DNA from 3 places in the Mycoplasma sp. P36-A1 genome. Region 2 is predicted to be linked to each of the others. Evidence: riboswitches for the same ligand, from Rfam matches in the RefSeq annotation. Region 2 holds a riboswitch; each other region holds the start of a gene.

Region 1 (6,748 bases), 310 kb from region 2:
TCACTGAATTATCTTCTAATTTATTTTGTTTATATCGATAACTTAGGATGTATTCTAATAATATTGCTCCTAGTTCATTTCCTGATAAAAGTTTGAATTCTCCATTTTTTCTTCTAACACAAACTCCTACACGATCACAATCAGGATCTGTGGCAATTACATAATCAACATTAAGCTGATTTGCTTTTTCTATTCCTAAAGCAAAGGCTTTAATATCTTCTGGATTAGGTTCTGGTGCAGTACTAAAATTTGGATCTGCATCCATTTGAGCTGGCACCTGAAAAATATGGGTAAATCCAGCTTGTTGTAGTGCTTTAGGAATTATTGGTCCACCAGCACCATGTAATGGTGTATAAACTATACCATGATTTCTTACATCTAATTCCTTATTTATCATACACTCTACAGCAGCATCAACAAATGGGCGATCATCTTTAGAATCTAAGAAATGAATAAGTTGGTTATTACTTCCAAAATTATCAATATCAATTTCTAATTCATTTTTTATTTGATCTATTTCATAGACAATTTTGCTTATTTCATCAGGTAATATTTGACAACCATTAGCATCATATACTTTATAACCATTATATTCTTTTGGATTATGACTTGCTGTTATATTTATTCCTGCAGCACAGTTCATGTACTTTATCATATATGAAAGTTGTGGAGTTGGTCTTAAATCTTCAAATATATATGCTTTAATATTTTCTTTTGCTAATAAATTAGCAACTAATGCTGCAAAATCTTGTGAAAATTTACGGTTATCATAAGCTATACATACTCCACTATCATTAATATCATAATGTTTTTTCTTTAGATATTGAATAAATCCTAATGTTGTTTTTGCTACAACATAATGATTTATTCTATTACTTCCAGGTCCTATTTTTCCTCTAATTCCAGCAGTACCAAATTCTATTTTCTGTGAAAAAGCATCTTCTTTTTCACTTTCACTCATTAAAAATAATTGTTTTTTTATCTCAGGATTTATTGTAAATGATTCAATCCATTTTAAGTATTCATTTTTACGCATTTTTTATCACTACTCCTTCACACTTTATTATAGCAAAATTTAATAATATCTTAAACTGTTTAGACAAATTATCCTATGTAAAAGACTATTTTAAACTTAGTTGTACAATATAAAGTTAAAACATCTGTTCTTATTTAATTTAGGATATGAAATACTACAAAAGTATTACTATTTTTTGTCATTCTTAATCGCAAAAAAGGCTACAATTTTCTTTTTATCCTACTCATTACTTAACATCAAATGTTTATAATGAAACATTTTTAATAACCTTAATCTAGTTTTGATTTGATTTAGTACATTAATATATAGATGTCTTTGTATAGTGTTATAATCTTTACATATTAAATCACTTTTTTAGATATACTTATTCTTATATTATCAACACTTACTAGTATGAATGATTATTCTATAAATTAATGATTATCACTTCTTATGTGTTTGATTACACTTATAAAATTTACTTTTGTTTTAACATACAAAAACCCACACTATAATATATAGTATGAGTTTTTGGTAATATGTATAATATTAGTAATTATTTACACTTAGTAATTTAAATGCTGTTGCTTGTGCTATAACAAGTTTTGCAAGTGATATTCTATATGGTGAACAAGATACATAATCTAGTCCATATTGATAACATAGAAGAATTGATTGTGCTTCTCCTCCATGTTCTCCACAAATACCAATTTTAATTTTAGGATCATAATTTCTTACTTTATCTGTGGCCATTTTTACTAATTGACCAACACCATTTTCATCCATTACAGCAAATGGATCTGCCGCAATTATTTTTTGTGATATGTAATCATTAGAGAATTTAGAAAAATCATCTCTTGAGAATCCATAAGTCATTTGTGTTAAATCATTTGTTCCAAATGATACAAAGTCAGAATATGGTGCTAAATCTTCAGCGATTAAACATGCTCTTGGTGTTTCTGCCATTATTCCAATTTTATAATCTATTTTTGTATTATGAACTTCACATAGTGATTCTATTAAATCAACTATTTGTTTTCTTATTTTAGTCAATTCATTTTCTGTTGTTACTAGTGGTATTTTAATATGTGGAACTATATTAATGTTTAGTTCTTCATTTATTTCAATAGCAGCTTCTACAATAGCTTTTGATTGCATTAAATAGATTTCTGGATATGTGATTGCTAAACGGCATCCTCTATGTCCAAGCATTGGGTTAACTTCTTTTAGTTGTGAAGATCTTTCTTTTATATATGAAACATCTAAATTTAAGGCTTTGGCAAGTCTTTCTTCATCTTCTTTTGTATGTGGTAAAAATTCATGTAATGGTGGATCTAAAAGTCTTATATTAACTGAAAGTTCTTTCATTACTTTATAAATTTCTTTAAAGTCTTTCTTTTGATGAGGGAATAGTTTATCTAAAGCTTCTACTCTTTTTTCTTTAGTTTCAGCTAGAATCATACTTTGAATATCAATAATACGATCTTCTTCAAAGAACATGTGTTCTGTACGACAAAGTCCAATTCCTGTTGCTCCAAACTCTAAGGCTTTAGCAGCATCATGTGCATTATCAGCATTTGCTCTTACTTCCATTAATGCATATTCATTTGCCCATTCCATTAATGTTGATAATTGATCAGGCATAGCTGTTGTTTCAATATCTATTTTACCTTCATAAACATTACCAGTTGATCCATCTACTGAAATCCAATCACCTTCATCGTAGATTTTTTCACCGATTTTAACTTTATGATTTGCATAATCTAATTCAACATTTTGGCATCCTACAATACAAGTTCTTCCCATACCACGAGCTACAACTGCAGCATGTGATGTCATTCCACCAGTTGATGTTACTACTGCATTACAATAAATCATTCCTTCAATGTCATCTGGAGTAGTTTCATGTCTTACAAGTATTGTTTCTTCACCTTCATTTGCTTTTGCAGCTGCAGTTTTTGCATCAAAATAAATTTGTCCATTTGCTGCTCCTGGAGATGCAGGTAATCCTTTTGAAATTGGTTGTAAGTTTTTAATTTCATCAGCATCAAATGATGGATGTAATAATTGTTCTACTTGATCAGGATGAACTCTTGTGATTGCTGTAATTTTATCAATGATTCCTTCATTGTACATGTCTACTGCAATTTTTAAAGCTGCTAAAGCTGTTCTTTTACCACTTCTTGTTTGTAAAAAGTATAGTTTTCCATCTTCTACTGTAAATTCAACATCTTGAACATCTTTGTATGAGATTTCCATTTTCTTAACTATTTCAAATAGTTCATCATATATTTTAGGCATGTCTTCATGCAATTTTTTTAATGGCATAGGTGTTCTAATTCCTGCTACAACATCTTCACCTTGTGCATTAATTAAATATTCACCAAATAATTCATTATCTCCTGTTATTGGATTTCTTGTAAATAAAACTCCTGTACCACTATTGTCAGAGAAGTTACCAAATACCATAGATTGGATGTTAACTGCTGTTCCAATTGTATGTGAAATATGGTTCAAATCTCTATAAATTATAGCTCTTTCATTTTGCCATGATCTAAACACAGCTTCAATTGCCATTTTAAGTTGCACATATACATCTTGATAGAATGCAATTCCATTATTGTTTTCTTTTACAATTTCCTTAAAAGCTTCAATAACTTCTGCAAGTGCTTCAACTGATAGTTCATTATCATGAACTACATTATATTTAGCTTTAATCTTTGCTAATCTATGTTCAAAAATATCTCTTTTTATTTCAAGAACTACATCAGAGAATATTTGAATAAATCTTCTATAACTATCATAAGCAAATCTTTGATTATTTGTTTTTTTAGCTAAAGCCTCTACTGTTACATCATTTAAACCTAAGTTTAGTACTGTATCCATCATTCCTGGCATTGAAACAGGAGCACCTGAACGTACTGAAACTAATAATGGATTATCAATACCACCAAATAATTTTCCAGTTGCTTGTTCTACTTCTTTTAAACTTGAATCTATTTGTAATTGTAATTCACTAAAAATTGTTTTGTCATTTGCATAATATTCATTACAAGCTTGAGTTGTAATTGTAAATCCTGGTGGTACTGGTAAGCCTTTATTAGCCATATATGCTAAGTTAGCTCCCTTTCCTCCTAATAGATTTACCATTGATCTATTTCCTTGATTAAACAAGTATGTATACTTAATTGTTGCCATTGTTTTCACCTCTCAAATATTTTACATTTATAGTCTATCACAAATTGTAAACGCTTACAATAGATATAGCTATAATTTTTTGAAATAGTTTTTGCCTTCTATGATAACTACTTTTTATATCTAGGACACAACTACTGTTTGTTATTGCATATTGTAAACTGCAGTGCTATAATATTAGTGTAATAACATGTAAGGTGTTGAAAGACTTAAAAGGGAATCTAGAAATGCTAGAGCTGTCCCAGCAACTGTAAAGTGGATCATATATTAGTATACCACTGAGTTAATTATTAACTTGGGAAGGTTATATATGAAGTGAAACCAAGCCAGTAGACCTACCTTATTGAATCGTCCTGGGTATGACAATATTATTAAAACTTGAACTTAGGACTTTACTCATTCTAAGCTCACAAAAAATAACAACTCAAAAATACTCTCTGAAATAAATATATTCAGGAAAGTTATTACAAAAAGGCAGTTTATGCTGTTTATATATTTTAAAAAAGTTTGCTTCCATCCAAAGCAAACTTTTTTTATACTTCTATTGTTTTGTCTTATTTTTATTGCTATTATTAGTTTATGAATGGAGGTTTTTCTTATGTTTAGAGAAATGAGAAGATTTAAGCAAGGTTTAGCAACAATGGAAATTGATGCGGTTTTAAATAGAAACAGTTCTGGTGTTTTAGCTTTAAATGGTGATGATGGTTATCCATATACTGTACCCTTAAACTATGTTTATCATGATGGTAAGATCATTTTCCATGGTGCAAAAACTGGGCACAAGATTGATGCTATTAACAATAGTTCTAAAGCATCTTTTTGTGTTATTGATAAAGATGATGTTGTAGCTAAAGAATTTACATCAAAGTTTAGAAGTGTTGTTGCTTTTGGAAAGGTTACTTTAATTTGTGATGATGTTTTAAAACAGAAAACCATTGAATTACTCTCTTTAAAGTATTCTAGTAAATATATGAAAGAAGCTTATAAACTAATTGATGATGAGTGGAATTTCTTTCAAATGTTTGAATTAGAGATTGAACACATAACTGGAAAAGAATCTACAAAATTAATGATGAATAAATAATTTTAACAGTAAAAGGCCTACAAAATGATGTAGGCCTTTTTTAGATTTTTATTTACTATAACTAATTACAAATAATGATACCATTATAATAATTGTTAATAATTGAATAAAATTTAAAATTTTCTTTTGAATTTTGCTCATATAATCAACTCTTTCGTATGTATATTATAATTATACAATAATGTTAAAAGAATTAATATTTAAAACATTTATAATACAAATTATTTTATTGTTATTTTAAATAATTGATAATTATCTTTTATTAAAGCTATTATGAAAGTTGCTGCTAACATATCTGCACTTCCACCACAACTTATATTATGCTTTAAACAATACTTTTGTATATAATCATAATCATTAGTGTTAGTTGCTAATGATTGTAGTTTATTTAAATGATCAAGACTACTTCTTTTAATAATAGTAGTATCTTGTAATAGAGAAATAAGTAATAAATATGTTTTAGTATCATCTCTTGTAGTTAAATAATAAGGAACTATTTTATCAAAAAGAATATCATATCCATTATAGGCATACTCTCTTATTCCACCTATTCCATGTTGTTTATAAATACTTATTCCAGCACTATTATTTTTAAGTGCTTCAAAGTCAGTAAATATGTCTTTAGATAGAGTTTTTATTGCAGCACTTGCATCTGTGTAACTACTACTTATACTTAAACCAGCTAAAATCATTAGTATGGTAAAAATAGCACCTTTATGAGTATTAATTTTATTAGTTGCATTAAACATAGCTTTTTCCATTTCAATTCCTAATATTCTTAACTCTTGAAAGTCTTTAAGGTTTATATCTGTTAATTTATTATATAATGGTGCTAATACACTTATACTTTTTATAAATGTTTTATAATCCATATCAGAATGTGAACCTTGTGTTTTAATTCCTACACAACCAAAATTGTAGGGTTTATTTATTTCATTTATTAAGCCATATAAAACTAAATTGCTATACACTTCAGCTTTATTATTAAAAATATCTTCTATTATTATTTTTTCAAAATATTCTTTTAACTGTTCATATGAATGTCTTTGGCTTCTTACACATATTTTAGCATTTTCATCGCATATAAAACATGTTCTTGCCGCAATGTTAAAGTCTTTTCTAGAATATTGAATATCTTGATAGTATACATCTAGATCTATTAAACGTCCTATGAAGCTATCTTCTACTTCAATCGCTTTTAATTTAGCACTTTTAACTTCTTCACTACTAAGTATGTACATTATTAAACCTTCATTATCAGAAGTCATATAAAAATCGTTAATATTAAGTTTATTAGCTAATATCATATAAGCCTTAATTACTGCATATGCTGTGTAATGATTGTTTTTATTAGCCCCTACATAATTAGCTTTTATTACTAATAATGTTTCATTATTTTCTTGAAGTTTTTTTTGATAAATACTGCGTTGTTCTCTATCTTGAAGTAGTTTATT
Region 2 (12,102 bases):
CAGTAACTGGTAATATAACATTTATTGTCTCAGGACTTTTAGTAGCAATAGCAATAGTTATATCATGCATAAAAAAGATTAAGGAATAAAACAATTTAATAATTACTTACGATACAAAGTTATACACAACAAGATAAACTATACAACTTATGAAATAATATATTTGTATAAATTTGTAAAGCAAGTAAGATAAAAAATAGACTATGTAACAATAAAATCAGACTCCTTTATTACATAGTCTATTTAATTTGTCTAAAAAAAACAATAAGTAAGGAAAGCAAAACAATAATGCTGTATGTGACATATGTCATATTAAAAAGCATAGTTTTAAGTTATGATTAAATAGTAAATAATATAAGTAAAGCAGGAGAAAAATATGAATAAAGTAAAAAAGATATTATTTGTTGTGTTAATGTTAGTAATTACAACAACAATAAATAATGTTGAAGCAAGTAATATAATGAGTAATGAAAAGAATGAAATAACCTTTAAAGTACAACCATATTATCAAGTAGGTAAGTACAAAGTGAACTTTGCTAATCCTTCTACAGTTAAAGCACAAGCTAATCAGAAATTTGTTTTTAACTTAGATTATAGTATTAGAGATATTAATAAAATAGTCGATAGTTCAAACCTTATTGCACCTAGCAATGAAAATGAGATAGTCTATATTCAATATACACCAAATTTAAAGCCAAATGCACATGTTCAAGTAAGAGTTCTTCATAATGATGTTAATGGTAACTGGCTAGCAAATGAAGACTCATACAACGTGAATTTTGGTGAAGAAAACTATTTATTAAAATCTAAGACAGAAATTAATGGTAAAAAAGTAAAAGTAGTAAAAAGTAAAATTGTACAATTAGTTAATTATGATAGTCCTGGTGCGGTAACAATTACACAAGACAACAATTTAAATTATTATTTAAACTGTATATTTAAAGATCCTTATCAAGTACCACAAATAGTTGTAAGTTATAATTATGAGTATGTAACATCAGATGATAATGATCAAGATAATTCCTTAGATAATAATGATAATCAATATACGGTAAATTATTTAAACAATATTACTAATAAACAAATAATAGAATCAGATAGTTATATTGCAAAAGAACAGGATAAATGGCAAGCAAATCCTTATGAAATAACTGGTTATAAATATATACCAGCTGAAGGTGAAAAAAATATAGTACGTAATAAAAATAAAATAACAGTAAACTATTACTATCAAAAAATAAGTGATGAAACACCAAAGAAAAGCCAAGAACTAATTGCAACCTTAACTATAAAACACATAGATATTGATACAAACAAAGAATTGCAACCAACGATTGTAGAGACTACTATTGATGGTTTAAAGTATACTACTATAGCTGCCAAGATACCTAATTACAAATTAGTTAAAACTTCAAATAATGAAACTGGTGTCTTTAAAATTGGAAATACAGAAGTAATATATTATTATAAAGATATTAATCTAGCTCAAGACGATACAAATAAAGATGATACAAATAAAGAAGATACAAATAAAGAAGATACAAATAAAGAAGATATAATAAATGAAGAACTAGACAAGAACAATTTAGAAAATAATAAAGTTGAAAAAAATAAAAATAATAAAGTAAAAGATGAAGAAAGTTACAAATATAATCTATCAAAAGCAATAAATTTACCAAAAACAGGTAATCAAAAAATAGTAATAACAACTACATTACTTGTTCTAGTTTTTGTTTTTACAGCTACAAAAAAAATAATAAAATAACATACTAAAACATACTTACAAAAAAGCGATTAATTTCGCTTTTTTTTATTTTCGCTCAAAACATTACATATTGTAAAAATGTTTACAAGATTTTGTAATAAAAGTGGTATTATTGTGAGTTTTAGAGAAGAATAATATAAAATAATGTGTAATCTTATTAGATAAATTAAAAAAATATAAATCAAAGGGAGATAATTATGAGAAACAAAGGTTTAATAAGTATAAGGGCAATTGTATTACTAATTTTTTTCATATCGTTCAATAGTATGATATGGTCTGAAAGTGTAGTCTATGCTAAAAATACTGATGTGGAAAATAAAGTAACAGAAAGTAGTTTAACAGTAACAAATACCTACATTGATCAAAATAGTCAAAAAGCAATACTTTTAGAGACAACAACAGTAGTAAATCAAGATAGTAATAGTTCATTAGTACAAATTAAACAAATTGATGGTTATACTTATGTACAGTCAAAAAAAGCAAATAATAATACTATGATTATCAATTATTATCAAAAGAATATTAATTTAAGCATTAGATATATTGATGAAAATGGAAACCTAATTGATTCAAAAGCTTTAACTGGTTTAGAAGCAAATTCATTTAGTGAGACTGCAAAAAATATAGATGGTTATAAGTTCATTGGTGCAGCTAAAACAATAAATGGTGTTTTCAAACAAGATTTAGATAGTATTACATTTATCTATAAAAAAGATGTAATAAATAACGAATATGATTATACGATTAATTATTTAGAAGCTGAAACTAAAAAAACAATAAATCAATCATATAAAACAAAAGATGATGCAATTCTAATACAAGAGCCACATGAAATTATTGGCTATGAATATTTAAATAACATAACAAGTAAAGAAGTAATAAGAAATGGTAAATATGTAAATATCAATTATTACTATAAAATAAAAGATGTAAACAACAGTGAAGAAGTAGTAGATAAAAACTATAAACTAGTAGTAAAACATAAAGAACTAGATACAAATAAAATATTGGCAATTGAAGAAGAAAATTCTGATATTGCGATAAAGTATAAATCAAATAAAAAAGACTTTAAAAATTATAGACTAGTCGAAATTAAAGGTGAGTCTAAAGGAATTACAGATAAGGAATATACAGAGATAGTATATATTTATAAGCAAGAAAAAGCAGTGACTATTAACTATACAGTTAACTACATTGATATTGAAAACAAAGGTAGTAATCCATTGATCAAAATAATACCATCAGATACATATGTTACAACTGATCAAAACTGGGTTGCTAATCCATATACAATAAGAGGTTATCAATACCTTAAATCAAATGGTGAAGATAACATCGAAAGAGATGGAGACAACATTACTGTTAATTATTACTATTCAAAAATTAGCAATGAAACTCCAGTCAAAGAAGAAGAATTAAAAGCAACCCTAATTTTGAAATACATAGATGCTGATACCCAAAAAATAATTGAAAAAATTGAACATACATCAATAGATGGATTAAAATACAATCCAACTGCTAAAGAAATTGATGGATACAAACTAATTAAAACAATTGGTAATAATGAAGGCTATTTCAAAATTGGTGTAACTAATGTTAATCATTATTATGTGAAAGAAAACAAAACATATGATCATATATATATAGTTAACTATTTAGATAATACTACTAAAGATAGTATTATAAGCTCAGATGTTTATATTAGAAATGAAAAAGATAAGTGGATTGCTAATCCATATGAAATAGCTGGATATAAGTATCTTAGATCAAATGGTATGGATAATGTTGATCAAAGTGGAAATACGATAAATGTTAATTACTATTATCAAAAAATAAGTGATGAAGATCCAATAAAAAAAGATGAACTTGTTGCTAAATTAGTCATAAAATATCTAGATATAGATACTAATAAAATCTTATTTAAAATTGATGAAACAACAATCGATGGACTTAAGTACACAACTATAAAAAAAGACTTTGAAAATTATAGATTTATTAAAGTTGAAGGGAATGAAAGTGGACTTTTTAGTGTTGGAACAACCAATGTTACTTATTACTATAAAAGTACATTAACTAATACACAAACACCTACTCCAAAACCAACACCAGAAAATGAAGATAAGCAAAATGAGAATATTAATAATGATACAGATAAGGATAAAGATGAAGTACAATTACCAAAAACAGGAAATGAATTTCTATTTATAAGTATTATGTTTGTTAGTTTCTCAATATTAGTATTATTAAGCAAAAAGCATTATAAAATTTAAGACAATCTAAAAGGAAGCTAGCTGCTTCCTTTTTAGTATTTCTTAAATTTTGTATATAATATTGCTACAGTTAAGAAGGTTGTAAACATAAATAATGATAAATATAATTTATTATAGTTATTTGAAACATAGTATTTTGGTCTAATATTTTTTCTTAAGGGTTTTTCATTAACTAAATTTTTATTAAAACAAATAATCTTATTAGTTTTAGCTAAATCATCAACTAAATAATTATTATTTTTGAATAAGCGATAAAATAATACATTGAAGATATTTTCTTCTAAATACGCATTTTCTTTTGAAAAACTAGTATTTTTAAAATCTGAATCTACAATAGAATCAAATTCGACAAGTTCTATAGTTTCACTAGAATAGATATCTTCATATACTACAAAAGAAGAAAAAACAATAGATATACAAGCTACCAATAATAATAAAAAAGACTTTTTATAATACATATACTAACCTCAACTTCAAAATATTTATGTAATAATATAATATAATTTTATATAATTAGGTATCAATATGCAAGTATTATAGATTATAAATATAGATAATGACTGATTATAGTAATAATATTTTATATATATTTTATTATAAGTAATATTGTTTTCTGATAGTTAATAATCATAATAGCTATTAGTGGTATAATAAATTAAAGGTTATTAAAAAAAGGAGGGATTAATATGGAAAAAGATAAAATTAAACGTTACCTATTAATAGTAGGAATATTTCAATTTGCAATTATATTTTATGCTATTCAAATAAATAATGAAGCTGAATCACTCTTTGCTAGATCAATTTTAATATATTCAATTGTTAGTTTATTAATAATAATCTATGTATATTTTAAATATGGAAAAGATAGAAATAAAAAATAGTATTATATCTTACTTATTTTTTTGAATAAATAATTTAAATAATCTAAAATTTCTTGATGTTTAGGTAGTAAATCAAAGTGTAAAACGAATATTTTTCTTGAATACATACTATTTAGAACAGAATAATTTTGATTATTACTAATACATTTAATAGATAAAATTGTGTTTCCGATTCCTTTGTTTACTAGCTCAGCAATTAATGTTGAACTGTTAATATGCATTACATTGTATGATTTAGTAGAGTTTAATAGATATAAATCATTATAATATCTAACTCCTGAATCATTTTCTCTATTTAAAAATAGATTAGAACTTGCATTGCTAACTAAAACTAATTGATCATGAAACACTTCTTCTTTTATTAGAGTTTTAGATTCGATAGGTTTTTCAACATAACCAAAACTAAGTTTTTTAGATATAACACCTTCTTTAATAGTCTCACTATTAGCTATTTCAATATTAAAATTAACATTAGGAAATTTAGAAAATAATAAACTAGCTATTTCATTAAAATAGAATTCTCCTACTGTTTGTGAAAAACCAATATTACATTCAAACTTATAATTAGCACTTTCATTTAATAATTCAATTGTATTATCCCAATTTACTAAGATTAAATTAGTTCTTTCATATAATATATCTCCTTTTATAGTTGGCTTTAGACCATGAGTTCCATTTCTTTCAAATAAAACAGTATCAGTTTCTATTTCTAAACTTTTAATGATTTTTGAAATAGCTGATTGTGTTTTATACAACTTTGATGCTGCTAAGCTAAAACTTTTTAATTCATAAACAATTTTAAAAGTGTATAGTTTATCTAACATAATTACCTTCTTTCTATTCCGTTAAGGAATATATAGTATTACTAATATGAATTATACTATATCTTATATTTGAGTTACAATAATATATGAAAGAAGTGATAAGATGAAATATTTACAAGAAATAAAATTAATAATTCCAGGTTTAGTTCTATCGTTTATTATTGCGGTATTTTCTAAGTATTTAGATAAGTACTTAAATGTTGGAGCAGCAACAATTGCTATAGTCATTGGAATTATACTTGGAAACATATTTTTTAAACAAGATGTCTTTAAATCAGGGACTCAATTTAGTGAAAAACGTTTATTAGAATATTCTGTAGCATTATTAGGGTTTAGTGTAACATTTAAAACTTTAATTGATCTTGGGTTAGGTTCTATTATTTATATTCTACTACAAGTAGTTATAACCCTAACAGTAGGATTTATTGTTGGTAAGAAACTAGGTTTTAGTAAAAAGTTTAGTATTTTAATGGGAGCAGGAAATGCAATCTGTGGATCTAATGCAGTTGCTGCGGTATCTGGAGCAATTGATGCTAAGGAAGAAGAAAAAGGGCTAGCAATAACGATGGTTAACTTATTAGGTACTATAATGATGTTTGTAGCACCTATAGTAACCTTTTACCTTTATAATAATGAAACATTTCATACATCAGCATTAATTGGTGGTGTATTACAATCAGTTGGACAAGTTGTTGCTAGTGCAGCAATGATAAATAATGAAGTATTAGATTTATCATTGATATTTAAAGTAGTAAGAATTCTTACTTTACTAATTGTTGTTCTATTAGCAACAAAGATGAATGATAGTGAAAGTAAAAAAAGTAAAGTGAAATTTCCATGGTATGTTATAGCTTTCTTTGTCATAGCTGGAATAAGTACGATTATATCTTTACCACAAAATGCTATTGCTAATATCAAAGATGTATCTGGTTGGTTTGATATTATTGCATTAGCGGCTATTGGTTTAAGACTTAATATTAATTTGATATTAAATCAAGGGTTTAAATTAATCGCTTATATATTAATAATTGCAACGATATCTTTGATTAGTTCAACTTTCTTAATAGGAATATTACTTTAAAAAAAAGCCAATTTCTTGGCTTTTTTTAGAGCTTGTTTATTAAAATTTCAATTTCTTTAATTAACTCTTTGGTATCAACAAATTTATTATAACTAATAGATTTATGTTCTTGATCGTTTTTAATGTTTATAAATGTTTCAACTTTCATTTTACTACTACTTTGATTTGGTGTTAGTTTGTCTAGTCTTAATAAATAATCTATTTGACACATAAATGGAGTCACACTCTTTTCTTTTTTAACATCAAATTGAACGGTAATAATATAATTACTGTTTTCAATATTACTTTCACTTTGCATGCTAGAAACTTCAAAATGTTGACTCTTAAAGTGATACTCTAAATCTTCAATAACTTCTTTAATCTGATTCTCATAAACTGAAAATGTATCGGCTATTGTTCTACCCTCAAAAAACTGTTCAGTGCTCATTATTAATACCTCCATAGTATTTTATAATTACATTATATGCCTCAATTCTTTTATAATGAAGTAATATACTTCAAATAAAATTATGAAAGAACTTTACCATTAATTACTTCTTTATTGAAGTGATTTAAATCTGCCTGATCAACTTTTGTAATAAGTAATATTACATTGCTTATTACTTTGTCAATACTAAAACAATTATTCATTGTTTTAGTGTGTTGATTATATTCATTATCATCAATACTGATAATAATTTTTTCAGTATTTTTTTTATTATCTTCAGCTAAAATAAGCCAATCTATTTCAAAGAATAGACTAAAATTGTAATCTTTTAACTTATTAGAATCATGTATTATTATATCTAAATTTATACAATAAATACTTTCAAATAACATTACATTAATTTCACTAATTTTATAATTAATATTATTAGTCACTAGCATTCTTTCTATATCTTTAAGTAATTGTAAGCTTTTATTTTCAAAAAATAATAGTTTTTGTCCAAAACTTATTTTATCTTGTGCATATTGTTTAATGTTTTTCATATCTAACCTCTTTTAAATTACGATTTAATTTCAAAATTAACATAATAAAGTATTTTATCTATTACAGTCTTTATATGCATATAAGAATTGTATCTTTTTTCAAATATTAAAGTATAGGAGTCTTTAGTACCTAAACTAAAGTAAGTTTCATGCTTAATATTACTTAAGTGTTCTCTTTCTTGTAAATGATCTAAATCTAAAGAGTAGATTAAGTTACATTCAAAGTGACTAAAATTATGATCAATAATATAAAAGAATAAAATTATATCATAACATTCTTGTTGAATATCATAACTTAAAGTATGAAATGTTGTATTGTAGTTATACTTATTTAGTTCTGATTCTATTTTACTAAAAGAATCAATTACTTGTGATTCAAATCCACTAACTACTTTAGAGAATGATTCTTTATACATCATAATTATCCACCACCTTTTTTGTATTATATCTTAATAAAATAATAATTAAGAATAATTTACTAATTTATTATTTTTAAACACTTTTTTAATTTATAAATTATTGACTTTGTATTCAATGTACTATAAAATATTGGAGTGTGCCAAACACTGAAACGAGAGTTTCTTTGCATTAACAAAATAGCGATTTTGGGGATTTAACTATTATAGTTAAATCCTTTTGCCATTTCTTGTATCTTTTACTTAATAAGTATGAATTCATATTGCATTTTTAGTAGTTCAGTTATATAATATAGGTGTAAATATAATAAGTGAATTGGTGTTTTAAACATAAAATGGAATCTAGTTAAAGTCTAGAGCTGTCCCAGCAACCGTAAGATTGACAAAAGCTTTATAACCACTGAGAAATCGGGAAGGAAAGTTAGTAGGATGAAATCAAGCCGGTATACATGCCAATCTATAAATCCCTGGGTTATGGAAAAGTGTAATTATATCATTTAATCATAGCTTCAGGCTATGATTTTTTTTAATTAAAAGGAGAAATAAAAATGAAAAAATTAGTAAAAGTATTATCGATGATCGCTTTAGTATTTTCTTTATCATTTCTAAGTGGATGTTCAAGTTCAAGTGATACTAGTCGTTATGGTGATGATGTAGAAAAACCAGAAAAATTAGATAGAATTATATCTACTTCACCTTCTAACACTGAAATATTAGCAGGATTAGGATTAGCAGATAAAATTGTTGGTAGTGATTCTTATTCAATTGATAGTGTAGAAGGTTTACCTAAAGATATAAAAACATTAGATTTCATGAATCCTGATATTGAAACTCTAATAGCTTTAAAACCAGATGTTGTAATTGGTGCAGAAATCAATACTGTTGATGGTAAAAGTCCTTTAGATGAATTAAAAGATAAAGGAATTAAAGTATTGTATATTCCTACTGCAAAAACTTACAAAGAAATTACTAAAGATATTGAATTCTTAGGTGATTATACTAGTACAACTGATAAAGCAACTGAAGTAGTTAAATCTATGAATGAAACATATGATAAAGTTAGTAATATTGCTAAAACAATTCCTGAAGATAAAGTTAAATCTGTTTATGTAGAAGTAAGTGGAGAACCTAGTATTTTTACTACTGGTAAAGACACTTTTATTAATGATTTAATTTCTAGTGTTGGTGCAAAAAACATTTTTGCTGAAAACGAAGGTTGGTTCTCTCCAAGTGTTGAACAAATTATTACAGCTCAACCAGATGTTATTTTAACTACTGAAAGTTATGATACTGCTGCAGTTAGTAAAATTTTAAAAAGAAGTGATTTTAAAGGACTAGATGCAGTAAAAAATAAACAAGTATTTGCTGTTGATTACAATGCTAGTAGTAGAGCAAGTCAAAATGCCGCTAAAGCTTTAGAAGAATTTGCAAAAACAATTTATCCAGAATATTATGAATAAAAGAATATTACTATTAGTAGGAATACTATTAGTAATCTTTTTAGGAGCTGTATGCATTGGCTCTACGAGTATACAATTATCAGAACTTAAGGATATTTTTCTTAAGTTCTTTCTAGGTATTGAAAACGAATCTATAGATAATAGTAAATATTTAATTGCCACTACTATAAGATTGCCAAGAGCATTAGTTGTTTGTTTAGTAGGTGGAGCTTTAGCAGTTAGTGGAGCTATAATACAGTCAATATTAAATAATCCAATTGCAACTCCATATACACTAGGAGTTAGTAGTGGTGCAGCATTGGGTACTGGATTAGTAATAGTTAGTGGCTTTGAAATAAGTAAAGTTGGCCAATTCAGCATGCCACTAGTTGGGTTTTTATTTGGTTTTATTACTATCTTAATAGTTATTCAACTTGCAAATAAAACCGATGTTAACTTAAGTGATTACAGCATAATTTTAAGTGGAGTAATTATTTCATTATTTATAAGTGCTGCTTTAACCTTAGTATCAGTCTTTAATCAAGAAAAAATGAATCAAATAACATTATGGCAATTAGGATCTTTTTCTGGTCGTGGCTGGAGTCAACTAACAGTATTAATACCATTTTTATTAGTTTCTTTCGTTTGGCTAATGTTTTATATCAAAGATTTAGATATTCTTAGTTTTGGAACAGACTCAGCGCACTCTTTAGGAATTAATACTACTAAAACTAAAAAGATATTATTAATAATAACAACGTTAATTAGTGGATCATGTGTTGCAATTTGTGGAATAATTGGTTTTGTTGATTTAATTGCACCTCATGTTGCAAGAAGGCTAGTGGGAGCTAAACACAACAAGCTACTACCAGCAACCTTTTTGGTTGGAGCTAGTTTATTACTAGTTGCTGATACAATGTCACGAACATTGTTTGCGCCAATAGAACTACCAATTGGAGCTATAACAGCAGTCATTGGAGTCCCATTCTTTATCTATATATATACAAGAAAGGCACTTTAATATGAACAAGTTAACAGTTAAAAATGTAAGTGGAGGATACAAAGATAAATTAGTTGTCAAGAATAACTCTTTTGAATGTTTTCCAAAAGAACTTACTTTTATAATAGGTCCAAATGGGTGTGGTAAATCAACCTTATTAAAGTGTATATCACAAATGTTAGATTATACTGGAGAAGTCTATTTTAATGATGAAGATGTTTCTAAGATGGAAAGTAGACATAGAGCACAGAAAATTGCCATGTTTTCTCAAATGTCGATGGTAAACTTAAGCTTTACAATATATGATACAGTTATAACTGGAAGGTTTCCTTATCTAAAATCTAAACTCGCGACCTTTACAAATGAAGATAAAGAAATTACTTATAAGGCTTTGGAAATGGTAGGGTTATTAGAAGAAAAAGATAAGAAATTATCTTCTTGTTCTGGAGGACAATTACAACGAGTTTTGATTGCTAGATTAGTAGCTCAAAATCCTGAAGTAGTTATAATAGATGAAATAACTAATCACTTAGATTTTAAGTATCAAATTGAAGTTTTAGATTACATCAAGAAATGGGCAGCTTCAGAAAATAAAATAGTTTTAGGAGTACTACATGATATTAATTTAGTTAATTCATATGCAGATAAAGTAATGCTTATGAAAGAGGGAAAACTAATCAATTCAGGTACTACTGAAGAAATACTAACTAAGGACAACCTAGAGAATTTATATGGTATGGATGTTCAGGGATGGTATGAAAAAGTTTATAAAAAATGGTTTAAATAATAACTTATATTTATAAAATATTCTTGTATGATACTATAAAAGGCTTTTAAAAAGAGGTGTATTTAGGTAACCACCACTTTTTTAAAAGCCTTTTCTTTGATAAATATTAAAAATATTTAGGATTATTAATTAATTGGCACTATTATGATTTAGATAGATAATTTATAGCTTATAAAAGGGTAGTAATAATAAAAAGTATGCATTATACAAGAGTGTATTCATTAATAAAACACGCTAGAATATTGACAATTTTTAAATTTTAAGGTACAAATAATATGCAAAGGGAGTGATACAATGGCAAGTAAGCTATTAATAGTCGAGTCTCCGTCAAAATCGAAGACTATAGAAAAATACTTAGGTGAAGACTACCAAGTATTATCTAGTAAAGGGCATATACGAGATCTTGCTACCTCAGGAAAAGGTGGCCTTGGAATAGATGTAGACAATGGGTTTGTTCCAACTTATAAGAACTCTAAAGATAAAAAAGATGTAATTAAAGAATTAAAAAAAGCTGCAAAAGGAAAAGAAGTTTTTCTTGCAACTGACCCCGACCGTGAAGGAGAAGCAATTTCATGGCATTTAGCACAAGTACTAAAATTAGATGAACACGAAAATAATCGTGTTGTTTTTAATGAAATCACAAAGGATGCAATTGTTGAAGCGTTAAAGC
Region 3 (12,102 bases), 99 kb from region 2:
CTACAATTTTATGATCAAAGGCAGCATTAGCAATTTGCTCATTAATTAATGCTTGAGATAAACCACCTTCATGACTTTCTTTACCAACATAGACAAGCTTTGCAGAATCTTTAACTAGGCTTAAAACTTGTTCACTAACAAGACGATCATATAATACACAATCAGCTTGTTCTAAAACTTCTCTTGCCTTAATTGTTAGTAAACTAGGATCACCAGGACCAGAACCAACTAAATAAACCTTACCAGGATTTTTGATATACTGTTTTTTAATTTGATTAGACAATCGATATGAAATAGCTGCATTTTCATAAGTGTAACCTTCAACATAACCATCATATCTAATATTATCTCTATAATACATACCTTTAAAAGTAATACGATCACCATCAATTGTAGCATTACATCCCATAGGAGTAGTACAGCCACCATCAAAAATTCGTGAGAAAGTACGCTCTACTATCGCTTTTAATCTAGTATTAGGATCAATCATAGGTTTAATCAACTCTTTTATATAAAAGTCATCTCTTCTAGTTTGAACACACAAAATACCCTGACCTGAAGCAGATAACATTTCATCCTCATTAAAACACTGCTTCATGTATTTAGTATTATTAGTTCTGATTAAGCCAGCAGCAGCTAAAATAATAGCATCATATTCACCACTCAACATTTTATTTAAACGTGTTTCAACATTACCTCTAATTACTTTACAAGTAACATCAGGTCTCATTTGAAGAATTTGTAATTCACGTCTAATAGCACTAGTACCAACAACAGCACCAATAGGTAAATCCATAATACTATTATATTTATCACTTACAAAGGCATCCCTTTCATCACATTGATTTAAATAAGCAGCAATTTCTAAGCGCTTATCAAAATCAGTAGGCATATCTTTTAATGAGTGAACAGCAATATCTATTTCATTTTCCAATAAAGCTTTTTCTAACTCTGTTGTAAATAATCCCTTTAGTGATTCATTAGAAGTTTTCCAGTTAATATCTAGTCTTTGATCACCTTTAGTAGTCATAGAAACAATATCAACTGAAATATTGGGATTAAAGGCTAGAAGCTCGTCCTTAATAATGTTAGCTTGAATCATAGCTAGGTTGCTGGCTCTAGCGCCAATAACAATAGTTTTCATTTAGTTATTTCCTTCTTTCTTTAAATTGAAACATAACAAAAAAGTCACAAAAAAGACTAGTATGTACTAGATCAATAACTTTGTAACTTTCACTCACTAATAGTATAACTAATAAAACAACTAAATTCAACAAAAAAATAATTCATACAATATTTATAGGTACTTCTAATGTGGAAATGTCTTTATTTACATACAATAACTTTTAATTAATAATAAAGAAAGCTTTTTAAGAAAAGAAGAATAAGCTAGAACACAAAACAAATGCAAATAATAATAATAAAGTCTTGACCTAGAGTATACTCTAGGTGATTTAATATATACAAGGAGAAGATAAACATGAAAACAATTACATTAAATAATGGTATAAAATTACCACAACTAGGATTTGGAGTATATCAAATACCTAAAGAAGATACAGCAAATGCAGTTTATGAAGCAATTAAAGAAGGATATCGTTTAATAGATACAGCAATTTCTTATGGAAATGAAAATGAAACTGGAGAAGGTATAAATAAAGCTATAAAAGATAATATAGTAACTAGAGAAGAAGTTTTTATTACAACAAAACTATTTATTCAAAATGCTAGTGAAGAAAAGGCAAAAATTGCTATAGAACAATCACTGGCTAATCTAAATCTTAAATATATTGATCTATACCTAATACATCAACCATATGGCGATATATATGGTGCCTACAGAGCATTATATGATGCACAGCAAAAAGGAATAATTAAAGCAATAGGAGTTTCAAATTTTGATAGTGCTAAACTAATATAGTTTGTAAAAATGAATGATCTAGAAACACCACAAATAAATCAAATAGAAGTAAATGTTTGGAATCAAAGAAAAGAAGATATTCAATATCATCAAAAATACAATGTAGTAGTAGAAGCATGGGCACCATTTGCAGAAGGAAGACATAATTTATTCAGCAATAAACAACTACAACAAATAGCTAACAAACATCATAAAAGTATTTCTCAAATAGTTCTTAGATGGTTAGTACAACAAGATTTTATTATACTAGCTAAAACAACTAAAACAGAAAGAATGAAAGAAAACCTAGATGTTTATGACTTTGAGTTAGATAGTGATGATTTAACTATAATAAGCAGTTTAGATATGGAAGAATCAGCTTTTTTTGACCACAGAGATCCAAAAATGGTAGAATGGTTTATGAGTAGATTATAGAAAGAAGATGCATTTAATGAAAAAAGAAAAATTTGGAATGATATTACCAATTACACTACTAGCATATTTTTTAATTATAATGGATAATTCCATCATATTTACTAGTTCTGTAGAAATTCAAGAAAGTCTAAATATCTCAGCAACAGACCTATCATGGATTTCAAATGCTTATACTTTAACATTTGGAGGGTTTTTACTACTAAGTGGTAGACTATCTGATTTAATAGGGAGAAAGAAAATATTTATTATAGGACTTATAATATTTATGCTAAGTTCACTATTGATAGGTGTTGCAGTAAACGCACAATTTATGGTGGTAATGAGAGCTTTTCAAGGAATAGGAAGTTCGATATTAGCACCTACAACATTAGCTTTAATGATGGATAACTATCAAGGAGAACAAAGAGAAAAAGCTATATCATACTATGGAGCAACAGCTGGAATTGGATCAAGTATAGGTTTACTGCTTGGAGGAGGACTAACAAGTCTTATATCTTGGAGAGCTGGATTTCTTATAAATGTTCCATTTACTTTAATATTACTATTCTTAACATTTAAATATGTCAAAGAAACACCACCTATAAAAACTAAAATAGATTATATAGGAAGTTTATTATCAGTAATAGCACTAACAATATTAATATTTGGCTTAATTAATAATCAAATTAAATTAATCATTGTAGGTATACTAATTTTATTAGTATTTATTTATCGCCAATCGAAAATAACATATCCTATACTACCCCTAGAACTATTTAGTAATAATATAAGAACTAAAGCTTATTTAGTTAGAATGCTATTTATGATGGCAATGTTACCATATTGGTTTATACTACCGCAAATAATGCAAAACCAATATCATTTTAGTGCATTACAAGCAGGAATGGGCTTTTTACCATTAACAGTAGTAAACTTTATTGTTGCAATGAAATTACCGGCTTTAGCTAATAAATATAAGCAAACACAAATATTATTAGTAGGATCAGCCTTAATATTTATTGGATTAGTCTGGACATCACAAGCAAGTATATCACTAGGTTATTTTAAATCTTTAGCTTTGCCAATGATTTTAATTGGTGCAGGACAAGGATTAGTACTAGCACCTATAACTTCTGCAGGAGTATACAAAGCAGATGATAGCCTTGCTGGAGTTGCAAGTGGTTTAACAAATACTATGCATCAAATTGGAGGACCAATTGGTTTGAGTATAATAGTAGCAACAACAACAAACTTCAAAACAGAATTTTTAATAATGAGTGTTTTCATGTTTATATCATTTGTAATAATTTTTACTATGAAAGGTAAAGGAATGAACAATGAATATTAAGCAAGTATCTTTAATAACTAACTTAAGCAATGATACAATTAGATACTATGAAAAAGAAGGTATCATCATGCCTGTAGAAAGAAATAGCAATGGTATTAGAAATTTTAATCAAAGAAATATAAATCAACTAAACTTTGCAAAAATAATGCGTAAAGCAGGAATGAAAATAGAAAATTTAAAAGAATATGTAGCATTGGTATATGAAAATGATAGCAAAACAGTGGAACAAAGAAAAATAATTTTAAAGAAGCAAGCTAAAATCATTAATGAAAATATAGAAGAACTTCAACAAACATATAATTATCTAATGTATAAAATAGATAACTATGATACTCATATGAAAGATGCAGTAGATAATCTAAATAAATAAGAAATAAAAAAGAAGAAAACACCTTAACTAAAGTGTTATTCTTCTTTTTTGTATCTAGTTAGAAAATATTTATTACAGTAAATTAATATTAAAAACAATTATAATTCATATATATAATTGATAGAAATAAGTTTTAATTTAAAATATAATAAGTGCACAAAATTAAAAAATATAAAAAGAAAGTATTGCAATAAGTTAAAATCTAGAATAGAATAGAGTTGTAATCAAATTGAATACTTAAACAATAAGGGTCCAGGAAGTTTAGTTAAAATCTAACACTGTCTCGCAACTGTAATAGCATAGCACTAATGCAAAAAGCCACTGATTAATTTTGGGAAGGCGCATTAAATGTGTGTTTTAAAGCTTAAGTCAGGATACTGTCTTTAATGTTAATAGTACGACTTACGATAGATAGGCGTATTGTTTTTTAATATTTTAGAACATATTAAATAAAAACAACTTTTCTACACCGTCGTATACGGTGTTTTTTTATTTTAAAAATAAAACGTCTAGGATTACTAATATAAACATAACAAATAACTTACTTTCACTCAAATTGTAAATTGTTTAGTATGTAAAAAGGTTGGAGCTATATGGATAATAAACTTAGAAAAGGATACACAACAGGTACGTGCGCTATGGTAGGAGCACAAGTAGCTACAAGATATTTATTGAGAAATTTAAAAATAGATCATCTTAAATTTGAGAATAATAATGATCAATTTATAATAAATGTGTATGATTTAATTAAAGAAAACAACCAAACATCTTGTTATGTAGTAAAAGATGGTGGTGATGATATTGATGCAACAGACAAAGCAAAAATATATGTCAGTGTTAGTAAAATAAAAGAAGGAATTGAAGTAACTGGTGGTAAAGGTGTAGGTACAATTACCAGAAAAGGTTTAAAAAGAGAAATCGGATGCAGTGCCATTAATCCAGTTCCTTTAGAAAGAATTACTAACAAAGTAAAAGAAGAAATAAAGAGTGCACAGTATCAAGGAGGCATAAAAGTAGTAATAAGTGTTGAAAATGGAGAAGAGATAGCCAAAAAAACCTTTAATCCACAATTAGGAATTATAGGTGGAATTTCAATACTTGGTACTACTGGAGTAGTAAATCCAATGTCAACTAAATCCCTAATAGCAACAATAAATTTAGAACTATCACATCATAAAGCAAATTATGATAACAAGATTTTAGTTCTATGTCCAGGAAACTATGGAAAAGACTTTGCTTTAAATAATTTAAATTTAAAAGAAGCAAACATTGTAACATATTCAAACTTTTTAAAGGAAACAATAGAATACTGTATTAATTTAAAAATAGAAAAAATATTATTAATCAGCCATGTTGGAAAAATAGTAAAAGTTGCAAGTGGAATGATGAATACCCATTCAATGTATGGTGATAGTCGTAGTTTTGTCTTTGCAACCTGTGCTGCACTTGCCCATGTAGATTATGAGACAATAAAAAAAATAGCAAGTGCAAATACAACAGATGAAATGATAGAACTAGTTAATAAAACTGATAAAAAAGAAATGGTCTATCAAGAAATAGTAAAAGCAATAAATAAAATTCTAAAAATACATGCTAAAGAACAAATACAAATTGAATATGTAGCATTTAATACAGTTCAAGGTAAAGTATTTGAGTCTGAACATGCTAATGAATATATCAAAGAATTGGAGAATAGATATGAAAGGTAAACTTTATGGAGTCGGAATAGGCCCTGGAGATGCGAAATTATTAACCTTAAAAGCAGTTGAAGTTTTAAAAGAAGTAGATGTTGTAGTAATACCACAAAGTAAAAATGAACAATCAACTGCCTATAATATTGTTAAAGAACATATACCAACTACAACAGAAATAGTAGGTGTGCACACAGCAATGTCTAAAACACATGATCGAAATAAAATGTATGAAAAAGCAGCAAATACAATAGATGAATTACTAGCAAGCAATAAAAATGTAGCCTTTATTACACTAGGAGATCCAACAGTATATTCAACATACATGTATATCCATAAAATAATCCAAGAAAAAGGATACAATGTTGAAATTATACCAGGAATAACATCATTTACAGCCGCAGCCGCAGCCCTAAATACTTCATTATGTGAACATAATGAACAACTTCATATAATTCCATCTACATATGGAGGGTATGAACAACATCTACAACTAGATGGTAATAAAGTACTAATGAAAAATGGAAAAGAATTAGAAAAAGTAATTGAATACTTAAAAACAAATAATGATAAATACAAAACAAGCATTGTTGAAAAAGTCAGCATGAAAGATGAAAAAATTTATGAAGATATTATGGATGCTAAAGATATAGATAGTTATTTTACATTATTAATAGTAAAAGAAAGGAACTAAAAAAATGTTATATTTTATAGGAGCAGGCCCAGGAGACCCAGAACTAATTACAGTAAAAGGAAAAAAATTATTAGAACAAGCAGATGTAATAATATATGCAGGATCACTAGTAAATCCTAAATTACTAGAATATGCTAAAAAAGAAGTTCAAATACATAATAGTGCCTATTTAAATTTAGATGAAGTGATAAAAATAATAGAAGATAATCATGCAGAAGACAAAATAATAGTTAGATTACATACTGGAGATCCAAGCATTTATGGAGCAATAAAAGAACAAATGGATCGTTTAGATATAATAAATATACCTTACAAAGTAGTACCTGGAGTAAGTTCATTCTTTGGTGCTGCTGCAGCCTTAAACTTAGAATTTACACTACCCAATGTCTCTCAGACTATAATACTAACAAGAGCACCAGGTAGAACACCAGTTCCAGAAAAAGAAAGTATTAAATCATTAGCAAAACACCAAGCCACAATGGTAATGTTCTTGTCATTATCATTGATTAAACAACTATGCTTAGACTTACAAGAAGGTGGCTATGCCAAAGATACACCAGCTGCCATAGTATATAAAGCAACTTGGCCAGAAGAAAAGGTCTTTAGAACAACAGTTGAAAATCTTGAAAAGACAGCAATAGATAACAACATAACTAAAACAGCCTTAATAATAGTAGGTAATACATTAGATAGTGATTATGAACTATCTAAATTATATGATAAAAACTTTACAACAGAATTTAGAAAAGGTCTCAATGAAAACTAATGCATATATAATTAGTTTTACTAATGAAGGACAACAAATTAGCCAAGAAATAATACAAAAGAGTGATTTTTTAACAACTAACTATGATAAAACAACCAACTTAGATAACTTCATAAAAAAAGGTTTTGAACAAGCAAATCTAATAATATTTATAAGTGCTACAGGAATAGCAATTAGAAAAGTAGCTAAATATTTAAATGGTAAAGCTAATGATCCTGCAATAATAGTAATAGATAATAATAAACAATTTGTAATCTCATTACTATCAGGACATATAGGCCAAGCAAACCAATATACAAAACAATTAGCAACAATCCTAAAGGCTACGCCAGTAATAACAACAGCAACAGATACACAAAATATCTTTGCAATAGATAACTTTGCAGTTTTTAACCATTTATATATAAAAGATAAATCTAAGATAAAAAAAATATCATCAACATTATTAAACAAAGAAAAAATTAATATTATAAGTGAAATACCAATAAATAATTTAGACAATACAATAATTGATGCTGAATCAGCAGTAAAAATAATCATTACAAAAAATCAAAATCTAAGTGCAAAAGAAAATGAATGTATTCTTATACCTAAAGAATACATTATTGGAATAGGTGTTAGAAAAGATAAGCCATTTTTTGAAATAGAAAAATACTTTTTAAAAACACTTAAAGAAAACAATATTAATATTAATCAAATTAAAGCTTTAACAACAATAGATTTAAAAGATAAAGAAGAAGGCTTATGGCAACTAATAAGAAAGTACAACTTATTATTTGAAACCTATTCAGCACAAACTCTAAATAAAGTAAAAGGAGACTTTCCATCATCAGATTTTGTGAAAAAAATAACCGCAACCGACAATGTTTGCGAAAGATCAATTAAAGCATTTGATAATAATGCTTCAATATTATTACATAAACAAAAACATGATGGAATGACTATAGCAATAGGAAAAAGTGAAATAAAAATATTAGAAATGTAGGAGAAAAGATATGTTACATGTAGTAGGGTTAGGACCAGGAAACCACGATTTAATAGCTCCTAGAGTATTAAAAGTAATCCAAGAAGCAGAAGTAGTTAGTGGTTATACCGTATATTTAGATTTAATAAAAGATTTAATAAAAGATAAAGAAATAATCCAAAGTCCAATGAAACAAGAAGTATTAAGAACACAGTTAGCATTAGATGCTGCAGAATCTGGTAAAAAAACAGTAATGGTCTGTTCAGGAGATCCTGGAATATATGGAATGGCAGGACTTTGTTATGAATTAAAAGAAAAGAAACAAATGAAAGTTGAGATAAATGTAATCCCTGGAATTAGTGCAGCAAACTCAGCAGCTGCAGTACTAGGAGCACCTTTAATACACGATTTTGCAGTAATCTCATTAAGTGATTTACTAACACCACTAGATGAAATTATGCAAAGAGTCAAAAGTGCTATAGATAGTGGTTTTGTGATTGTGCTTTATAATCCAACAAGTAAAAAAAGATTTGGCTATTTACAAAAAGTAATAGATATTGCCTTAAATTCACAAGCTGATTTAGCATGTGGTTATGTAAAAAATATTGAAAGAGAAAATCAAATTGCTAAAGTAATGATGCTTTCAAAGTTAGATGAAAAAGATATTGATATGTTTACAACAGTAATAATAGGAAATAAAAATACTAGAATAATTGATAATAACCTAGTAACACCAAGAGGCTATAATTACTAATGAAAATTCTAGTGTTTGGTGGTACAAGTGATGCTAGAGAACTAGTATTAAAGTTAAAACCACTAAATATGGATATAACAGTATCAGTAGCTACAAGTCATGGGGTTGAAATGCTAGAAGAAATAAAACATGATATCACAATAATTCATGGTCAAAAAAGTAAAGAAGAACTAAATATATTAGTTCAACAATACGATTTGATTATTGATGCAACTCATCCTTATGCAACAATCATTACTAAATTATTAAAAGAAGTAGTAGAACACAATCAAGTAGAATATATTAGATTAAAAAGAGACTATTTAGAAATAGATAAGGCCATAGTATTTGCTGACTTTGATAAATTAGTACAATATTTAAATAAAAATGAAGGTAAAGCCTTAGTAACAACAGGTTCAAAAGTAATAGAACCATATTTAAAAGTAAAAGACTATAAACATCGTTTAGTTTTTAGAGTATTGCCAATGGAAAACAGTTTAAAAACACTATATCAGGCTAATATACCAATAAATAATATAATTGCTATGCAAGGACCATTTACAACCAAACTAAACACAGCCATGCTTGAAAATATAAATGCTAAATATATGATAAGTAAAGATAGTGGCAAAGTTGGTGGAATGAAACAAAAAATAGATAGTTGTAATGAATTAAATATACAATTATTAATAGTTGATAATTTTGATAAGAATGGCTTAAACATAGATGGAATTTATGAAAGATTAAAGGGAATTTAAAAATGAAGATAATTAAAAGAATAACAGTAATAGTATTACTAGTATTGCTATCTGCATGTAGCAATCAAGGTAATACTAATAATCCAAATGACTTAACAATAAGTAATTATGACAGCAACAAAAACAAACAAGATCAAACATTTACTAAAGTGCCAGAAAAAGTACTTGTAGTTTATCAAAATTCAATAGAAACAATGTTAGCATTAGGACTTGAAGATCATATAGTTGCAGCTGCAGGATTAGATCATAAAGTAAAAGATGAATATGCAACAGCCTTTAAAAAAGTAAATTATTTACAAGATTTTACACCAGATGAAGAAAGTGTCATTGCTTTAAAACCAGATATGATAATAAGTTGGTCATCATATTTCAATGAAAAAACATTAGGTGATGTTAATAAATGGCATGAAAAAGGAATTAACACCTTTATTGCAAGCAATACAGCTCAAAGTAAAAGAACTTTAGAAAATGAATATAGTGATATCTTAAATATTGGGAAAATATTTAAAGTAGAAGAAAAAGCTCAAAAAATAGTAGATGAAATGAAAAATAAAGTAACAGAAGTAAAAGAAAAAACTAAGAATAGTCCTAAAAAGAAAGTATTAGTCATAGAATATATAAATAATGAAGCAACAGTGTATGGTAAAGATTCATTAGTTGGTGACATGGTTACAAATTTGAATGGTGAAATAATTGATGCTAATGGAAAAAGCATTGATGCTGAAGCAATCTTAACCTTAAATCCAGATGTAATATTTACAGTATATATGGATCGTGATAATCAAGATATGTCAAAACAATCAATCAAAACAATCACAGCTAATAAGCAATTAGCAAAACTTGATGCAGTAAAAAATAACAAGGTGTTTGCAATTGCCTTAGGAGAAAGCTATTGTAGTGGAATTAGAAATATAGATGGTCTTAATATTTTAAATAAAGGAATGCATGAATAAAGATAAATACTACAAACAAAAATTAATAATAGGAAGTATGCTTGTAGTATTATTAATGTTTATTGCTACAAGTATAGGTACAAGTAAACTTCCTATAGCAAATATTATGCAAATGTTACAAGATCTCTTAAATAATAATTTAAGTGAACAATCATTAATTGTAAGAGATATCGTATTTAGTATTAGATTACCTAAAGTATTGTTAGCAATTGTAATAGGAGCAGCCTTAAGTTGTAGTGGACTTACAATGCAAGCAGTAGTTAAAAATCCTTTAGCAGACCCATATATATTAGGTATAAGCTCAGGAGCTGCATTAGGAGCAACACTAGCTATAATGCTAGGGTTTGTGCAAATATTAGGTTCAGCAGCCATTGGTATTAGCGCTTTTGTCTTTGCACTGTTAACAGCCTTTATAATAATTGTAATAGCTAATAAAAGTAAAAATAATGATACAGCATTAATATTAGTAGGGGTTGCAATAGCTTCCTTAAGCTCAGCAATATCAAATTTTATTATCTTTATATCAAATGATTCAAATGCAACACAACAACTAGTATTTTGGACAATGGGTTCACTTAACAATGCTAGCTATTCCTTAGTATTAATAATATTTTTAATAACAACAGCACTAATAATATTTTTACAACTACATTCAAGAGTACTAGATTTAATGCTAATACCAGATTCAAGTGCCCAAATATTAGGATTTGATCTAGGTAAATATCGTATTTTATTTATAGCCATAGTATCATTGCTAACAGGATTAGTAGTTTATGCTTGTGGAATAATACCATTTGTAGGTCTGATAGTCCCACATATAGCAAGATCTATTTGTAGCAACATTCATAAAAAATTAATACCACTATGTGCAATAATGGGTGCAGGATTTGTACTACTTGCAGATATATTTTCAAGAAGTTTAATAACCTATACTCAAATACCAATAGGAATATTAATTTCATGTGTAGGAGCCCCAATATTTATAATATCTATAGTGAAAAAACAACAAAGTAGGTGATGAAATGGCAATAAAAGTAAAAAACCTTAAGGTATTTTTTGATAAAAAACAAATAATTAATATTAAAGATTTTGATTCAAGCAAAGGTAACTTTATTGGCATAATAGGACCTAATGGTTGTGGAAAATCAACCTTTTTAAAAGTATTATATAAAGAAAATAAAGACTATCATGGAATAGTTGAAGTTGATAATAAAGATATAAAACAATACGATAATAAATCATATTCAACCAAAATAAGTGCTCTTTGCCAACACAATCATTTTGATTTTTCCTTAAGTATAAATCAAATAGTATCAATGGCAAGATATTCAAGAAAAAAAGTCTTTCAATCACTAGATAGTAAAGATATAAATATAATCAAAAAATCAATAGAATTAGTAAATTTAAAAGACTATGAAGATAAAGATTTTAATAATTTATCAGGTGGGCAACAACAAAGAGCAATATTAGCAAGAGCAATAGCACAAGATAGCACCTATTTATTATTAGAT

Evidence for each region. A riboswitch is a leader RNA that binds a small molecule or an ion and turns the genes downstream of it on or off. The one in region 2 is predicted to bind cobalamin.
Region 1: another riboswitch for cobalamin. It lies ahead of ACD762_RS06420 (pyridoxamine 5'-phosphate oxidase family protein); the one in region 2 lies ahead of ACD762_RS08050 (ABC transporter substrate-binding protein).
Region 3: another riboswitch for cobalamin. It lies ahead of cbiD (cobalt-precorrin-5B (C(1))-methyltransferase CbiD); the one in region 2 lies ahead of ACD762_RS08050 (ABC transporter substrate-binding protein).

The regions. Positions count from the first base shown of each region.
Region 1 covers NZ_CP168083.1:1,323,053-1,329,800, forward strand. The annotation lists gene ACD762_RS06410 (phospho-sugar mutase) at 1-1,036, opposite strand, end outside; gene ppdK (pyruvate, phosphate dikinase) at 1,565-4,213, opposite strand; cobalamin riboswitch at 4,389-4,567, shown strand; gene ACD762_RS06420 (pyridoxamine 5'-phosphate oxidase family protein) at 4,809-5,294, shown strand; gene citX (citrate lyase holo-[acyl-carrier protein] synthase) at 5,516-6,748, opposite strand, start outside.
Region 2 covers NZ_CP168083.1:1,634,818-1,646,919, reverse strand. The annotation lists gene ACD762_RS08100 (MucBP domain-containing protein) at 1-89, shown strand, start outside; gene ACD762_RS08095 (MucBP domain-containing protein) at 377-1,765, shown strand; gene ACD762_RS08090 (MucBP domain-containing protein) at 2,032-4,035, shown strand; gene ACD762_RS08085 (hypothetical protein) at 4,068-4,493, opposite strand; gene ACD762_RS08080 (hypothetical protein) at 4,722-4,916, shown strand; gene ACD762_RS08075 (LysR family transcriptional regulator) at 4,919-5,740, opposite strand; gene ACD762_RS08070 (YeiH family protein) at 5,844-6,821, shown strand; gene ACD762_RS08065 (hypothetical protein) at 6,847-7,248, opposite strand; gene ACD762_RS08060 (hypothetical protein) at 7,329-7,790, opposite strand; gene ACD762_RS08055 (hypothetical protein) at 7,808-8,209, opposite strand; cobalamin riboswitch at 8,507-8,677, shown strand; gene ACD762_RS08050 (ABC transporter substrate-binding protein) at 8,755-9,666, shown strand; gene ACD762_RS08045 (FecCD family ABC transporter permease) at 9,659-10,666, shown strand; gene ACD762_RS08040 (ABC transporter ATP-binding protein) at 10,668-11,432, shown strand; gene topA (type I DNA topoisomerase) at 11,727-12,102, shown strand, end outside.
Region 3 covers NZ_CP168083.1:1,733,851-1,745,952, reverse strand. The annotation lists gene hemC (hydroxymethylbilane synthase) at 1-1,144, opposite strand, end outside; partial or broken gene ACD762_RS08475 (aldo/keto reductase) at 1,406-2,335, shown strand; gene ACD762_RS08470 (MFS transporter) at 2,352-3,662, shown strand; gene ACD762_RS08465 (MerR family transcriptional regulator) at 3,652-4,032, shown strand; cobalamin riboswitch at 4,263-4,432, shown strand; gene cbiD (cobalt-precorrin-5B (C(1))-methyltransferase CbiD) at 4,626-5,741, shown strand; gene cobI (precorrin-2 C(20)-methyltransferase) at 5,731-6,417, shown strand; gene cobM (precorrin-4 C(11)-methyltransferase) at 6,422-7,183, shown strand; gene ACD762_RS08445 (cobalt-precorrin 5A hydrolase) at 7,173-8,168, shown strand; gene cobJ (precorrin-3B C(17)-methyltransferase) at 8,179-8,901, shown strand; gene cobK (precorrin-6A reductase) at 8,901-9,638, shown strand; gene ACD762_RS08430 (ABC transporter substrate-binding protein) at 9,641-10,591, shown strand; gene ACD762_RS08425 (FecCD family ABC transporter permease) at 10,584-11,639, shown strand; gene ACD762_RS08420 (ABC transporter ATP-binding protein) at 11,614-12,102, shown strand, end outside.